3 regions of the Niveispirillum sp. KHB5.9 genome follow, and region 1 is predicted to be linked to each of the others. Evidence: riboswitches for the same ligand, from Rfam matches in the RefSeq annotation. Region 1 holds a riboswitch; each other region holds the start of a gene.
What was found. Region 1 has a riboswitch for thiamine pyrophosphate ahead of thiO (glycine oxidase ThiO). Riboswitches for the same ligand answer to the same signal wherever they lie in the genome.

Region 1 (5,012 bases):
GCTGGTGGCCGATGGCATCGGTGGTCCCGGTGCCCTGGGCCTGCCGGCGCATCAGGGCTGAGATGCGGCATATCCTGATTGCCGGGGCCGGTTCCGTCGGTTGCTATGCCGGGGGCTGCCTGGCCCTGGCGGGGCGGCCCGTCACCCTGCTGGGCCGCGCATCGCTGCTGGATCGGATCGCGGCGGGTGGGCTGCGGGTCAGCGACCTGGACGGGCTGGACCGCACGCTGCCGACTGGTCCCGGCCTGCGGTTGGACACGGACCCCGCTGCTGCCATGGCCGATGCCGGCCTGATCCTGGTGACGGTCAAATGCGCCGACACCAGCGCGATGGCCGACCTGATCGCCACCCATGCCCCGCCCGATGCGCTGGTCATCAGCCTGCAGAATGGCGTCGGCAATGCCGGCATCCTGGCCCAACGGCTGGGACCGGATCGGGTGCTGGCCGGCATGGTGCCGTTCAACATCGTGCAACTGCCCGACGGGCGGTTCCATCGGGGAACCGGCGGGCGGATCATGATCGCGGCGGGGCAGGATGGCGTGCGCGCGGAACTGGACGTGCCGGGCCTGCCCGTGGCGGAAAGCGCCGACATGGACGCGGTCCTGTGGGGCAAGCTGCTGATCAATTTGAACAATGCGCTGAACGCCCTGTCCGGCCTGCCGCTGGCGCAGCAGGTGGCGGCCCGGCCCTGGCGCCTTCTGCTGGCACACCAGCAATGGGAAGGGCTGCGGGCATTGCGGCGGGCGGGGATCAAGCCGGCCAAGTCTGCCGCCCTGGCACCGCACCTGCTGCCGTGGCTGCTGTGCCTGCCCGATCCGCTATTCCGACTGGCGGCACGGCGCATGCTGTCCATCGATCCGCTGGCGCGGTCGTCGATGTGGGAAGACCTGGAGCGCCATCGGCCGACCGAGATCGACCGGCTGCAGGGGGCGGTGATCGATCTGGCCGAACGGCACGGGCTGGACGCCCCCGTCAACCGCCGGGTCCGGGATTTGATCCGGGCGGCGGAACAGGCGGGGGCCGGGTCGCCAGGGTTGGCGGCGGGGGCGGTTTAGGTCCCGATCAGCCCCAGTTCCGGGCTCGACGCCTCGGCCCGCAGCCGCTTGGGGATACGCCCCGCCAGCCGTGCCATGCGCCCGCCTTCCACGCCGGCGCGCATGGCGGCGGCCATCATTACGGGATCGATACTTTTCGATACGGCTGTGTTCAGCAGCACCGCGTCACAGCCCAGCTCCATGGCCAACGCCGCGTCGCTGGCGGTGCCGATCCCGGCATCCAGCACCACGGGAACGCTACTGTTCCGGCAGATCATTTCGATATTGTAAGGATTGAGGATGCCCAGCCCCGTGCCGATCGGTGCGCCCAGCGGCATGACGGCGGCGCAACCGACATCGGCCAGCCGGCGGCAGATGATGGGATCGTCGGTGCAATAAGGCAGAACCACGAACCCGTCGCGCACCAGCTCATCCGCCGCGCGCAGCAACTGTTCCACGTCGGGGTAAAGCGTCTCGCGGTCGCCGATCAGTTCCAGCTTGATCCAGTTGGTGTCCATCGCCTCCCGCGCCAGCTGCGCGGTCAGCACGGCATCCTTGACCGTGGAACAGCCGGCGGTGTTGGGCAGCAGCCAGACTCGGCCTGCCACCAGATCCAGCAGCCCCTCGCCATAGCCCGTCAGGTCGGCCCGACGGACGGAGACGGTCAGGATTTCAGCGCCCGAGGCTTCCAGGCTGTCCAGGAACACCTGCTGGTTGGGATAGCCGGCGCTGCCTAGGAACAGGCGCGACCGGAAGCTTTGGCCGGCGATCTTCAGTGGATCCTTCATCTCAACCACCTTGCAGAACCTTGACGATTTCCACCCGGTCGCCGGGGGATAGCACCGTATCGGCCCAGCGGCCACGCGGCACCACACTGTCATTGACGGCCACGGCGATGCCGCGCGCCCCCGGATCGACCCCATCCGCCGCCATCACGGCGGTCAGGGCGTAATCGTCGGGCTGGCGATCCTTGCCATTGATGATGATCATGTTCCCATCCTTCACGCCGCACGGGCGGCGTTGAAACGGTCGGCCCCGAAGGGGGCGATATGCGGGTCGGTCCGGCCGGTCAGGACCAAGGAGGATATGGCGTCGGCCGTGATCGGGGCCAGAAGGATGCCGTTGCGGTGATGGCCGGTGGCCAGCACCAAGCCATCCAGGCCCGGCGCCATGCCCAATATGGGCGCATCGTCGCGGCAACCGGGGCGGTGGCCCGTCCACATCTCCTTGATGGGCAGTTCCTCCACCCCCGGCAGGGCCCGCCAGGCGGCATCCAGCAGGGCCAGCACCCCACCGGCCGTCATCTGCGCGTCGAACCCCTTCTCCTCCGTCGTCGCCCCGATGATCAGGGTGCCATCGATGCGCGGCACCAGATAGCATTTGGGCGCCCAGACGACATGGGTCAAAAGCGGATTGGCCGGGTCCATGGTGAGTGACATCATCTGTCCCTTCACCGGCCGCACCGGCGGCGGGCTGGCCTGACCGGGGATCAGCTTCGACCAGGCGCCGGCGGCGATCACCACCTGATCGGCGGGCACCACCCGGTCACCCAGCACGACACCCCGCACACGGCCACCCTGGACATCCAGGCCCGTGACCTCCACCCCCTCGTAAAGGCGCGCGCCGGTCTTCTCCATTGCCACGCGCAGGGCAGCACTGGCCAGGCGGTTATCCACCTGCCCATCCTTGGGGCTGAAGATGCCGGCGGCGGTGCGCGGGTTCAAGAACGGCTCCCGCTCCTTGGCGGCGGCACCGGTCAGCCAGGACAGGTCCAGGCCCAGCTTGCGCTGGAATTCATAGTTCGACCGCAGCAGTTCCACCTCGTCCCGGGTGCTGGCCACGACCAGCGTGCCCTCGGTACGCAGGCCGACGGGTATGCCGGTCAGCGCCTCCAACTCCTGTGCAAAGCCCGGCCAGCGAGCCTGGCTTTCCAGGCAGAGCGGTAGCAGCGACTGTTCGCCCGGTTCCGCTTCCACGCCGGCCGCCAGCATGCCGGCGGCGGCCCGGCTGGCCGCCTGCCCGGCCTTGGCGCGCTCGAAAATCTCGACCTCGGCCCCTTGTTGGGCCAGGCGCCAGCCGATGGACATGCCGATGATGCCGCCGCCGATGATGGCGACGCGCGGCTTGCTCACGGGTTTATAGGATGTCATTTCCGCCTTCTCCCTTCGCCGGCATGACCCGGATCAGGTTCTATGGGTGTGATCTCAGCCGCGACCGTTAGGCCATGCGGCACCCCAGGGTCCATGCGCTATGTCATGGGCCTGTCACGGACGGAATGCAAGGGGATGAGGCGTGGCAATTCCGCCCCGCCCGGATCGCGCTTGACCATTGGCCGCGTGCGCGCATATCTGCCCCATATGGGACATTGTGCCCTATCCGCCGTCCAGACCCCCTCGGAACCACCTCCCATGTCGCTGCTGCCTATCCTGACCATTCCCGACACCCGCCTGAAGACCAAGTGCAAGCCGCTGGCCAATGTCGATGGCCGCGTGGTGGGCCTGATGGATGACATGCTGGAGACCATGTACAAGGCGCCGGGCATCGGCCTGGCCGCCCCGCAGATCGGTTTGCTGGAGCGGCTGATCGTGGTGGATGTCACCGACCAGCGCACGGAAAAACCCGACCCCATTGCCATGGTCAATCCGGAACTGATTTGGACCTCGGACGAGCTGGCCGTGACCCAGGAAGGGTGCCTGTCCATCCCGGAGATCTATGCCGATGTGACCCGGCCCAAGATGGTGCGCGTGCGCTATGTCGACCGGGCGGGCGAGGTGCGGGAGATGGATGCCGACGGGCTGCTGGCCACCTGCATCCAGCATGAGATCGACCATCTGAACGGCGTGCTGTTCATCGACCATCTGTCGTCGCTGAAGCGCAACATGATCCTGCGCAAATACAACAAGGCGCGGAAGTAAGCGCACCCGTTCCCATAGCCCGGAAGGTTCCCCATGCCGCTGCGTCTCGCCTTCATGGGCACGCCGGATTTCTCCGTCTCTATCCTGGATGCCCTGGTCGCGGCCGGGCATGAGGTCGTCTGCGTCTATTCCCAGCCGCCGCGTCCCGCCGGGCGCGGGCAGCAATTGCATGCCAGCCCCGTGCATCGCCGGGCCGAAGCCCTGGGGATTGAGGTCCGCACCCCCAAGAGCCTGCGCAAGGCGGATGAACAGGAAGCCTTTGCCGCGCTCAATCTCGATTGCGCCATCGTCGCCGCCTATGGGCTGATCCTGCCGCAGGCGATCCTGGATGCGCCGCGTCTGGGCTGCGTGAATGTCCATGCCAGCCTGCTGCCGCGCTGGCGGGGGGCGGCGCCGATCCAGCGGTCGATCCTGGCCGGCGATGCGGAGACGGGCGTGACAATCATGCAGATGGATGCCGGGCTGGATACCGGTGCCATGCTGCTGAAGGATGCTCTGCCGATCACACCCCGGATGAACGCGGCGGAACTGCATGACGCGCTGGCCAGCATGGGGGCGCGGCTGATGGTGGAAGCACTTCCCGGCATCGCGGATGCGTCGCTGAAGCCGGTGCCGCAGCCGGAAGCGGGCGTGACCTATGCCGCCAAGCTGGCCAAGGAGGAGGGGCGGCTGGACCTGTCCCGCCCGGCGGCGGAGCTGGACCGGCAGGTGCGCGGCCTGACCCCCTGGCCCGGCACCTGGATCGACCTCTCCAATGGCGAGAAGCTGAAGGTGCTGGAAACCTTGCCCGTGGATGGGAAGGGCGAGCCGGGGACGTTGCTGGATGCCGGCCCGACGCTGGCCTGTGGCGATGGGGCCCTGCGGCTGGTTCGTGTGCAGCGGCCGGGCAAGGGTCCGGTCGATGGCGGCGCCTTCCTGCGCGGTTATCCGCATGTGGTCGGGGGAAAGCTGATCGCGTGACGCGCCCCCTGCCCAATCCGCCCCTGCTGCTGATCACCGACCGGACGCAGGCCGTGGATGGGCTGCTGCCGGTGGTGAAGACCTGCGTCGCGGCCGGGTGCCG
Region 2 (5,012 bases), on a different contig from region 1:
GCCAGGGTCTGGAACCAGCGCGCCGGCGGATTGCGCCCCTCCCGCCGGTCCCAGGTCAAGGATTTCAGCACCGCCCCGGCCTCCGGCGTCAGCTCGGCCTGCACCGGGTCGATGCCGTTCAGCACGGCCCAGATGCCGGCCCAGGCCCGGCCCACCGACCAGGGATTATAGCCGCCGCCGCCCACCACGATGGTGCGCGGCGCCAGCCCCACCAGATCGCCCACCGCCCGCCACAGGGCACGGTTGGACAGGGACAGGCGCGACAAGGGATCGTCGGCCAGGGCATCGGCGCCGGTCTGGATCATCATCGCCTGCGGGCGGAAGGCCACGGCCAGCGGGATGATCGCTTCCTCCACCACATGGCGGAATTCGTCATCGTTCAGCCCGGCGGGCAGCGGGATGTTGCGGGCCATGCCACCGGCCCGGTCCGCCAGCTTACCCGTATAGGGCCAACGCCCCTCCTCATGGGTGGAGATGGTCAGGACGCGTTCATCATCATGGAAGGCATCCTGCACCCCGTCGCCATGATGGGCATCCAGATCGACATAGAGGATACGGTCCAGCCCCTGGTCCAGCAGGGCCATCAGCCCCAGGACGGGCGCGTTGAAGAAGCAGAAGCCGCTAGCCCGGCCGGGCCGGGCATGGTGGGTACCGCTGGCCGGGGAATGCACCACCCCGCCATCGCGGACCAGATCGGCCGCCATTATGGCCGCCCCCGCCGCAATGGCCGGGCGCCGGTACATTTCCGGGAAGACCGGGTTTTCCAGCTTGCCCAACGCATAGCGCAGGGCCGTGTCCAGATCGACGCGCTGGTCGCGCTCCGCCCGCTGCACGGCGTCGATGTAATCGCGCTCATGGAACCGGGCCAGCTGTTCCGCCGTCGCCTGCGGGCTGTCCAGATATGCTGAATCCTCCAGCCAGCCCATGGCGCGGATCAGGTCGGTGGCGACCGTGACGCGCGGAATGGACAGCGGATGCTTCCTGCCATAGCTGGAATGGCGATAGATTTCCCCGCCCAGGTAAAGCGGTCGGGCCATCGCGTCGGGGCGCGATGCGGGGGCGGGGTCGGACAGGGCGGCGCTGTCGGGCATGATGGGCCGATCCTATGCCGCGACGCGGCATGGAACAAGTGCAGCGCACCACCCGCGACGTTATTTCACGGCCTCATGGTCATAGGAGAAGACGCGCGCCAGCTTCCAGCCATCGGGCTCCAGCCGCCAGAGCTGGGTGAAGCGGGCCTTGCCCACCAGCTTTTCCGGCCCGTCGCCCTTGCGCTCATAGAACACATGGTCGCCCTGTTCGATCACGCCGACACCGGCGATGGGATGCAGGGTCATGGTCCCGGCCACCAGTTCGCGGCGCGAGCGCCAGGCATCTGGCTTCTTTTTTTCCTCACAACCCTTCTGGTATTCCGCAACGAACGGGGCGGCCGACCGCGCCACCTCCCCGCCCTTGTCGTGGTACATCTCGAAATCCGGCATCAGCATCGCGGCGACACGGGTTGGATCGCAACCCTCGAAGAAGACCTTGAAGAACTCCGTATCGGCCTTCTCGATGGCCGCCTGCAGGGCCGGGCCTTCCGGCAGGGAGGCGGCTTGGGCGGGCAGCGCCAGGGCCGACAGGAAGGACGCGAGGATAAGGGGCTTGCGCATGGTATCTCCCGTTTCTGGCAAGGAAATTTGACACTTATCCATGCAGGTCTGCAAGGACTGTCCCCGGCCCCATGTAGGGTGCCAATGGCCTTGCGGGGCCGCCCTCTGTTTGCCATAACCAACCCACCTCACTGGGGGGAGCCGATGGTCGGCTGAGAGGTCCCGGACGGGACGACCCCTGGAACCTGATCCGGTTGAAACCGGCGTAGGGACAGTGACCCATGACCGATCCATCGGGGCCGCGCGCGGTCCCGTCCGCCCCTGCCATCCATGTCCGCGACGCCGCCATCGCCTTCGGCGGGCAGACGCTGTTCACGGGCCTGGACCTGACGGCACCGGCGGGGGCGACCACCTGCCTGCTGGGACCCAGCGGCGTGGGCAAATCCAGCCTGCTGCGCCGCATCGCCGGGCTGTTGCCGGGTGACGGCACCGTCACCGCCGATGATGATCTGCCCGTCGCCGGCCGCATCGCCTGGATGGGGCAGCAGGATCTGCTGCTGCCCTGGGCCAGTATCCTCGACAATGTCATGCTGGGGACGAAACTGCGCGGCGGCCGGATCGATGCCGCGATCCGCGATCGGGCCATGGACCTGTTGGCCGCCGTGGGGCTTGATGGCTGGGAAAAACAACGGCCCGACGCCCTGTCGGGCGGCATGCGCCAGCGCGCCGCCCTGGCCCGCACCCTGTTCGAGGATCGGCCCATCGTGCTGATGGACGAGCCCTTCTCCGCCCTGGACGCCATCACCCGCCTGGACATGCAGGATCTGGCCGCCCGCCTGCTGTCCAGCCGCACCCTGCTGATGGTCACCCATGACCCGATGGAGGCGCTGCGCCTGGGCCATCAGGTGCTGGTCCTGTCGGGCACGCCCGCACGCCTGTCCGACCCGATCACCCCGCCCGGCCCCACACCACGCGCCCCCGACCTGCCGGACCTGCTGGCGCTGCAGGGCCAATTGCTGTCCCGCCTGCGCGGAGGTGGCGCATGACCGGGCGTATCCTGCGGCCCATCATCACCCTGGCCGGACTGCTGCTGGCCTGGGCCCTGCTGGTCCGGCTCGCCGACCTGCCGCACTACATCCTTCCGGGTCCGGAATGGGTGGCCCTGCGCCTCTGGAACGACTGGGAACTGCTGGCCCACCATGCGGGATACACGGCGCTGGAGATCGTGCTGGGCCTGGTGCTGGGCACGCTCTGCGGCGGGCTGGCGGCCCTGGCCCTGACGGCGTCACAGGCGGCCCGCCGCTGGCTGCTGCCGCTGCTGCTGGCCAGCCAGGCGGTGCCCGTCTTCGCCATCGCCCCGCTGCTGGTGCTGTGGCTGGGCTATGGCATGGCGTCCAAGGTGGCCATGGCCACCCTGATCATCTTCTTCCCCGTCACGGCCAGCTTCTATGACGGCTTGCGGCGCACCGATCCCGGCTGGCTGGATCTGGCGCGCACCATGGGGGCCGGCCCCTGGGCGACCTTGCGCCATATCCGCGTGCCGGCGGCCTTGCCCGCCCTGGGCTCCGGCCTGCGCATGGCCGCCGCCGTGGCCCCCATCGGGGCGGTGGTGGGCGAATGGGTGGGGGCGTCCGCCGGCCTGGGTTATCTGATGCTGCATGCAACCGCACGGGTGCAGACCGACCTGACTTTCGCCGCCCTTTTCATCCTGGCGCTGCTGGCCGTTTGCCTGTGGCTGCTGGTGGACGTGATTTTGCGCCGGGCATTGCCCTGGCTTCCCGACAGCGTGATCAGCAAGGAAGACATGAGATGAAGATGCGTTGGATGCGGGCAATGGCCGTGGCCGCCGCCATGGCAAGTGCGGTGCCCGCCATGGCCCAGGACAAGCTGGAAGTCCTGCTGGACTGGTTCGTGAACCCCGACCATGGACCGCTCTATGTGGCCCAGGAACAGGGCTACTTCAAGGATGAAGGGCTGGCCGTCGACCTGATCGCCCCGGCCGATCCCAACGACCCGCCGCGCCTGGTGGCCGCCGGCCAGGGCGACATCGCCATCTCCTACCAGCCGCAGCTGCATTTGCAGGTCGATGCAGGATTGCCCGTGGTCCGCGTCGGCACACTGGTGGCCACGCCGCTGAATACCGTCATCGTGCTGAAGGATGGCCCCATCAAGTCCATCAAGGACCTGAAGGGCAAGAAGGTCGGCTTCTCCGTGGGCGGGTTCGAGGATGCGCTGCTGGGCGCCATGCTGGAAAAGCACGGGCTGTCGCTGAAGGACGTCACCCTGATCAATGTGAATTTCTCCCTGTCGCCGGCCCTGTTCGCGGGACAGGTGGATGCCATCGTCGGCGGCTACCGCAATTTCGAACTGAACCAGATGGCGATCGAGAAAAAGGAAGGCCGCGCCTTCTTCCCGGAGGAGGAAGGCGTTCCCGCCTATGACGAGCTGGTCTTCATCACCGCCAAGGGCAAGGTGAACGATCCGCGTATCGGCCGCTTCCTCTCCGCCGTGGAACGCGGCACCCAGTACCTGATCAATCATCCCGACGCCGCCTGGGCCCTGTTCATCAAGGGCCGCAAGGATCTGGATACCGAGTTGAACAAGCGCGCCTGGAAGGACAGCGTCGCCCGCTTCGCCCACAGCCCCCGCGCGCTCGACCGTGCCCGGTATGAGCGTTTCGCCCAGTTCCTGAAGGCCCGCGGGCTGGTGAAGACCACACCGGACATCGCCATTTACGCGGTCGAAGTGAAGTGACAGAATTCCCACGAACTTGACAGCCCCCACCGGCGCCCATGCGCTGTGAGCCAAGCCGCATAGCAGGGCCCGGTGATTGAGGGAACACGAATATTCCGGAATATCTCGGGGTCGATTTATGCCAATCAGTGACGCCCGTCTCCTTTACATCGACCTGATGAAAAAGTGTCTGATCGGCATGATCTATGAGGACCCGTCCTCGGGCCCTTTTGCCGCCGGGTATGAACCAACACGCCGCAGCTACGGTCTCGACTGGCCCCTGAAGGCCCACTCGATGATCGGCGAGAAGCGGATGGACAATCTCCGCGACGCGATCTTCCATGTGGTCGGGAAAGGGGTCGCGGGCGATTTCATCGAAACCGGCGTCTGGCGTGGAGGGGCCTGCATCTTCATGCGGGCTGTGCTGGCCGCCTATGGCATTACCGACCGGACGATCTGGGTCGCGGATTCCTTTGAAGGGCTGCCGCCGATCAATGCGGCGGAATATCCCGAGGATGCGAAATGCGATGACCTGTCGCAATTCAAGGAACTGGCTGTCAGCCTGGAACAGGTGAAGGCCAATTTCGAGAAATACGGGATGCTGGATGACCAGGTCCGGTTCCTGAAGGGCTGGTTCAAGGACACGCTGCCCACCGCCCCCATCGACAAGCTGGCCATCCTGCGCCT
Region 3 (5,012 bases), on a different contig from region 1:
GTAGAAGGCGGGGACCGGCGGATAGACCACGGCCCCCATCTCCGTCACCGCCGCCATGCTGCGGATATGGCCCAGATGCAGCGGCGTCTCGCGCAGCATCAGCACCAGCCGGCGTCGCTCCTTCAGCACCACGTCGGCGGCGCGGGTCAGCAGCGTGCTGGTGACCCCCGTCGCGATCTCCGACATCGACCGCACCGAACAGGGTGCGACGATCATGCCCATGGTGCGGAAGCTGCCGGACGCGATGGCCGCACCGATATCGGCAGGGGCATAGACCGTATGGGCTATCGCCTTTATATCGGCGGGCTTCAGCCCCGACTCGTGCGCACAGGTCACCTCTGCAGACCTGCTCATTACGAGGTGGGATTCGATGCCAAGCCGGCGTAACGTTTCCAGCAGGCGTATGCCGTAAACAACGCCCGATGCCCCGCTGATCCCGACGATCATCCGTCGGGGCGGTGGTACCAAAGGGTGCTGGTCAGGACCGGATGAACCGGCCGGCTGTGGGAGGTGATCTGCCATGGAGGTGATGTAACGCCCCCGATGGTTTTCGTCCAGGGTGGTAGTCCGCCCCTCGAAAAACCCGTTCGACCTATCCATATGCGTAGCACGGGCGTGACGATTCCATGTCAGGATCGTGACCCCGTGGTTAACGGATTTAAGGAAGGCCCCAGCCGCGTTTCAGGTACCAACAACCTAGACTGGTCAGTTGTTCCATCGCAGAATCGAAGGAGAGGCCGTATGTTGTTCCCCGAGCGTGTTGAATCCCTGCGTAGCAAGCACGAGACCCTGGATCGGGAGGTGCGGATGGAATCTCGCCGTCCCCTGCCGGACACAACGACCCTGACCCGCCTGAAAATGGAAAAATTGCGCGTGAAGGAGGAGATGGATCGTCTGGCCCGCGCCTGACGGCATCTCCGGCCTGATCGGCCTTGGGAAAGGCCCCCGTCCGCACGCCGGACGGGGGCTTTTTCGTCTCAGTGATGATCTTCCGGGATCGGCTTGTCCGACAGGTAAACCTGCCCACCGGCCTCCTTGAACTGGGCCGACATCGCAGCCATCCCCTCCTGGGCGGCGGCATAATCCCGCACTTCCTGCGTGATCTTCATGGAGCAGAATTTCGGGCCGCACATGGAGCAGAAATGGGCCAGCTTCGCCCCTTCCGCTGGCAGGGTCTGGTCGTGGTATTTCTCCGCCGTCTCCGGGTCCAAAGACAGGTTGAACTGGTCCCGCCAGCGGAACTCGAACCGCGCCCGGCTTAGGGCGTCGTCCCGCTCCTGTGCCCCCGGATGGCCCTTGGCCAGATCGGCGGCATGGGCGGCCAGCTTGTAGGTGATGACCCCGACCTTCACATCGTCGCGGTCGGGCAGGCCCAGATGTTCCTTGGGCGTGACATAGCAGAGCATGGAAGTGCCGAACCAGCCGATCATGGCCGCACCGATGCCGCTGGTGATGTGGTCGTACCCCGGCGCGATGTCGGTGGTCAGCGGCCCCAGCGTATAGAAGGGGGCCTCGCCGCAGACCTTCAGCTGCTTGTCCATGTTGGCCTTGATCTTGTGCATGGGCACATGGCCCGGCCCCTCGATCATCACCTGCACGTCATGCTTCCAGGCGATCTGGGTCAGCTCGCCCAGCGTGTCCAGCTCCGCGAACTGCGCGGCGTCATTGGCATCGGCGATGCTGCCGGGCCGCAATCCGTCACCCAGCGAGAAGGCGATGTCATACGCCTTCATGATCTCGCAGATCTCCTCGAAATGGGTGTAGAGGAAATTCTCCTTGTGATGGGCCAGGCACCATTTGGCCATGATGGAGCCGCCACGGCTGACGATACCCGTCACGCGCTTGGCGGTCAGCGGGATATGGGCCAGGCGTACGCCGGCATGGATGGTGAAATAATCCACCCCCTGCTCCGCCTGCTCGATCAGCGTGTCGCGGAACAGCTCCCAGGTCAGGTCCTCGGCCTTGCCATTGACCTTCTCCAGCGCCTGATAGATCGGTACGGTGCCGATGGGCACGGGGCTGTTGCGGATGATCCATTCGCGGATCGTGTGGATATTGCGGCCGGTGGACAGGTCCATCACCGTATCCGCACCCCAGCGGATGGCCCAGACCAGCTTGTCCACCTCGTCGGCGACCGAGGAGGTGACGGCCGAATTGCCGATATTGGCGTTGATCTTCACCAGGAAGTTCCGGCCGATGATCATCGGCTCCGTCTCCGGGTGGTTGATATTGTTGGGGATGATGGCCCGGCCGCGCGCGATCTCCTCCCGCACGAATTCCGGGGTCACGTAATCGGGAATGCTGGCCCCGAAATCCTCTCCATCCCGGACCGCCTGCTCCGCCATCCGCTTACGGCCCAGATTCTCGCGGATGGCGACATACTCCATCTCCGCGGTGATGATGCCCTGGCGGGCATAATGCAGCTGGCTGACATTGGCCCCCGGCCGGGCCCGCAGCGGCCGGCGGCCGGCACGGTCGAACAGCGGCACGGGGCTCTCCTGCCCCTCGCGCAGCCCATTATCCTCCGGCTTCACCTCGCGGCCCTCATAGGCCTCGACATCGTTGCGCCCCACCACCCAGAAGCGGCGCAACTCGGGCAGGCCCAGGCGGATATCGGTGCGCACGGCGGGGTCGGTATAGGGGCCGGACGGATCATAGACCCGCACCGGCGCCTCGTTGGCGCTGGGTGAAAGGTCGATCTCGCGCATGGCCACGCGGATGCCGGGGAATTGCTCCCCGGCCACATGGATCTTGCGGCTGGCCGGCAGCGGGCCGGTGGTGACCCGGAATTCGGGATCGGTAATGTTGGTATCTGGCATCTGGACCTCCCTTGATATGGAGATCCGGGCATGCGCACGGGGTGCGGCGGCACGAGCGGGGCAGATCAGGCCCCTATGCTTCCATCCCTACGCCGGTACGACCCGGATCAGGTTCGAAGGGTTCCCGCGCCGGTGCCGCCTGCTGGCGGTCCATGCGGTGTCTCAGCCCCTTGCCGGGGTTCCCCTTGGACGGGAGGGAAGGTGCGTGTGAAGGGGGTGGCGTGTCAAGCCGGATGGTTCGCCAGGACGGCCTACAGCCGTCCTGGCGGCGACCGCCGCCGCGCCGCTCGTGCGGCGTAAGCCAAGCCCACGGATGTGGGCGCCGGCGATTGAGGAATACGAAAAACTAAAGAAGGGCGGCCATCAGACCGGCCGCCGCCAGCAGCAGCCCAGCCCAGCCCAGCCGGCGCCAGCGGCGGCCTTCCCGCTCGCGCGATGCGGCCAGAACCGCCACCGACTCGGGATGTAGGCGCATGCCGCCGCCTTCGACCAGCACGTTGGCCGCATGCTCCAGGTCGCGGACCAGAGTGGGCAACCGCCGCGCGATGCCGGCGACATTGGTCAGCAGGTCGGCGACGCGCGCCTCCGGCCCCCTATTCTCGATCATCCAGCTGGTGATCAGGGGTCGGGCCAGTTCCCACATGTTCACATGCGGGTTCAGGACGCGGCCCATGCCTTCCGCCGTCAGCATGCTTTTCTGCAGCAGCAGCAGCTGGGGCTGCGTCTCCATCTGGAACTTCTCGGTGACGGCGAACATCTGGGCCAGCAACCGGCCAACCGAGATGTCGGACAGGGGGCGTCCATGCAGCGGTTCGCCGATGGAGCGGACAGCCTGCTTGAACAGTTCCTGGTCCTGGCTGGCCGGCACGAAGCCGGCATCGAAATGCACCTTGGCCACCAGGTCATAATCGCGGTTCAGGAAGCCGATCAGCATGTCGGCCAGATAGAGCCGCGTCTGCCGGTCGATCCGGCCCATGATGCCGAAATCGACCGCGATCAGCCTTCCTTGCTCTGTCACGAACATGTTGCCGGGATGCATGTCCGCATGGAAGAAGCCGTCGCGGAACACTTGGTTGAAGAAGGCGTCCGCCGCATGGGCCAGCAGCCGATCCGCCTGCAGCCCGGCCGCCCTGATCTCTTCCACCCGGTCGATGGAAAAGCCGATGACGCGCTCCTGGGTCATCACCCGCCGGGCCGTGCGGTCCCAGTCGATGGCGGGCACGCCGAACGTTTGGTCGCCCTTGAAATTCTCCGCCAGTTCGGACGCGGCCGCCGCCTCCATCCTGAGATCCATCTCCAGCGCCACGGTGCGGGCGAAGGTCTCCACCACCGCCACCGGCTTCAGCCGGCGCAGCTTGGGCTGCACCCGCACGGCCCAGCCGGCCAGCCACAGCAGCAGGTCGATATCCCGCTGGAACGCCGCCTCGATCCCCGGCCGCAGCACCTTCACCGCGACAAGGCGGCCATCATGGGTCTCGGCGAAATGCACTTGGGCGATGCTGGCCGCCGCCACGGCATTGTCGTCGAAGCGGGCGTAAAGCTCGGCGATGGTCCGGGCCAGTTCCGCCTCGATGATGGCGCGGGCATCGGCGCCGGGAAAGGCCGGCAACCGGTCGCGCAGTTCGGCCAGATCCTCGGCCACCTGATCGCCCACCAGATCGGCGCGGATGGACAGAACCTGACCCAGCTTGATGAAGCTGGGTCCCAGCGCTTGAAGGGCGGCCGCCAGACGCTGGCCCGGACGGCCCGGCACTTTGCTGCGGTTCAGGCAGCCCATGACCAGGGCCAGGAACGGGCTGGCGTCACGGAACAGCTCGACCGGCAGGGCACCATGGCGGCCCAGGGTGCGGCCGATGCCGGCCAGGCGCAGCAGATTGCGGGTGGCGCGCAGCATGCCTAGACGCGCCAGCCGGAATGGATGCAGGCGATGCCGCCCGACAGGTTGCGCGCCTTGGCCCCGGTGAAGCCCGCCGCCTCGATCCGGGCGCACAAAGCCTGCTGCTCGGGGAAGCGGCGGATGCTTTCCACCAGATACTGGTAGCTGGAACGATCGCCGGCCACCATGCCGCCCAGCCGGGGCAGCAGGTGGAAGGAATAGCTGTCATAGATCTCCCGCACGACGGGGATCACCACATGGCTGAATTCCAGGCAGAAGAAGCGTCCGCCGGGCTTCAGCACGCGCCGCGCCTCGGC

Region 2: it holds a riboswitch for thiamine pyrophosphate, as region 1 does, so the genes downstream of both, ACM9HJ_RS12590 (ABC transporter ATP-binding protein) here and thiO (glycine oxidase ThiO) in region 1, are expected to answer to the same signal.
Region 3: it holds a riboswitch for thiamine pyrophosphate, as region 1 does, so the genes downstream of both, thiC (phosphomethylpyrimidine synthase ThiC) here and thiO (glycine oxidase ThiO) in region 1, are expected to answer to the same signal.

The regions. Positions count from the first base shown of each region.
Region 1 is NZ_JBLTYX010000019.1:33,205-38,216, reverse strand. It holds gene ACM9HJ_RS24340 (DUF962 domain-containing protein) at 1-61, shown strand, start outside; gene ACM9HJ_RS24335 (2-dehydropantoate 2-reductase) at 63-1,055, shown strand; gene ACM9HJ_RS24330 (thiazole synthase) at 1,052-1,822, opposite strand; gene thiS (sulfur carrier protein ThiS) at 1,824-2,024, opposite strand; gene thiO (glycine oxidase ThiO) at 2,036-3,184, opposite strand; TPP riboswitch at 3,177-3,281, opposite strand; gene def (peptide deformylase) at 3,443-3,949, shown strand; gene fmt (methionyl-tRNA formyltransferase) at 3,983-4,909, shown strand; gene ACM9HJ_RS24305 (thiamine phosphate synthase) at 4,906-5,012, shown strand, end outside.
Region 2 is NZ_JBLTYX010000006.1:103,646-108,657, reverse strand. It holds gene ACM9HJ_RS12600 (acetoin utilization protein AcuC) at 1-1,091, opposite strand, end outside; gene ACM9HJ_RS12595 (nuclear transport factor 2 family protein) at 1,152-1,652, opposite strand; TPP riboswitch at 1,777-1,881, shown strand; gene ACM9HJ_RS12590 (ABC transporter ATP-binding protein) at 1,874-2,638, shown strand; gene ACM9HJ_RS12585 (ABC transporter permease) at 2,635-3,405, shown strand; gene ACM9HJ_RS12580 (ABC transporter substrate-binding protein) at 3,402-4,346, shown strand; partial or broken gene ACM9HJ_RS12575 (TylF/MycF/NovP-related O-methyltransferase) at 4,576-5,012, shown strand, end outside.
Region 3 is NZ_JBLTYX010000011.1:101,740-106,751, reverse strand. It holds gene ACM9HJ_RS18285 (UbiX family flavin prenyltransferase) at 1-447, opposite strand, end outside; gene ACM9HJ_RS18280 (YdcH family protein) at 742-909, shown strand; gene thiC (phosphomethylpyrimidine synthase ThiC) at 978-2,819, opposite strand; TPP riboswitch at 2,887-3,015, opposite strand; gene ubiB (2-polyprenylphenol 6-hydroxylase) at 3,166-4,713, opposite strand; gene ACM9HJ_RS18265 (class I SAM-dependent methyltransferase) at 4,716-5,012, opposite strand, start outside.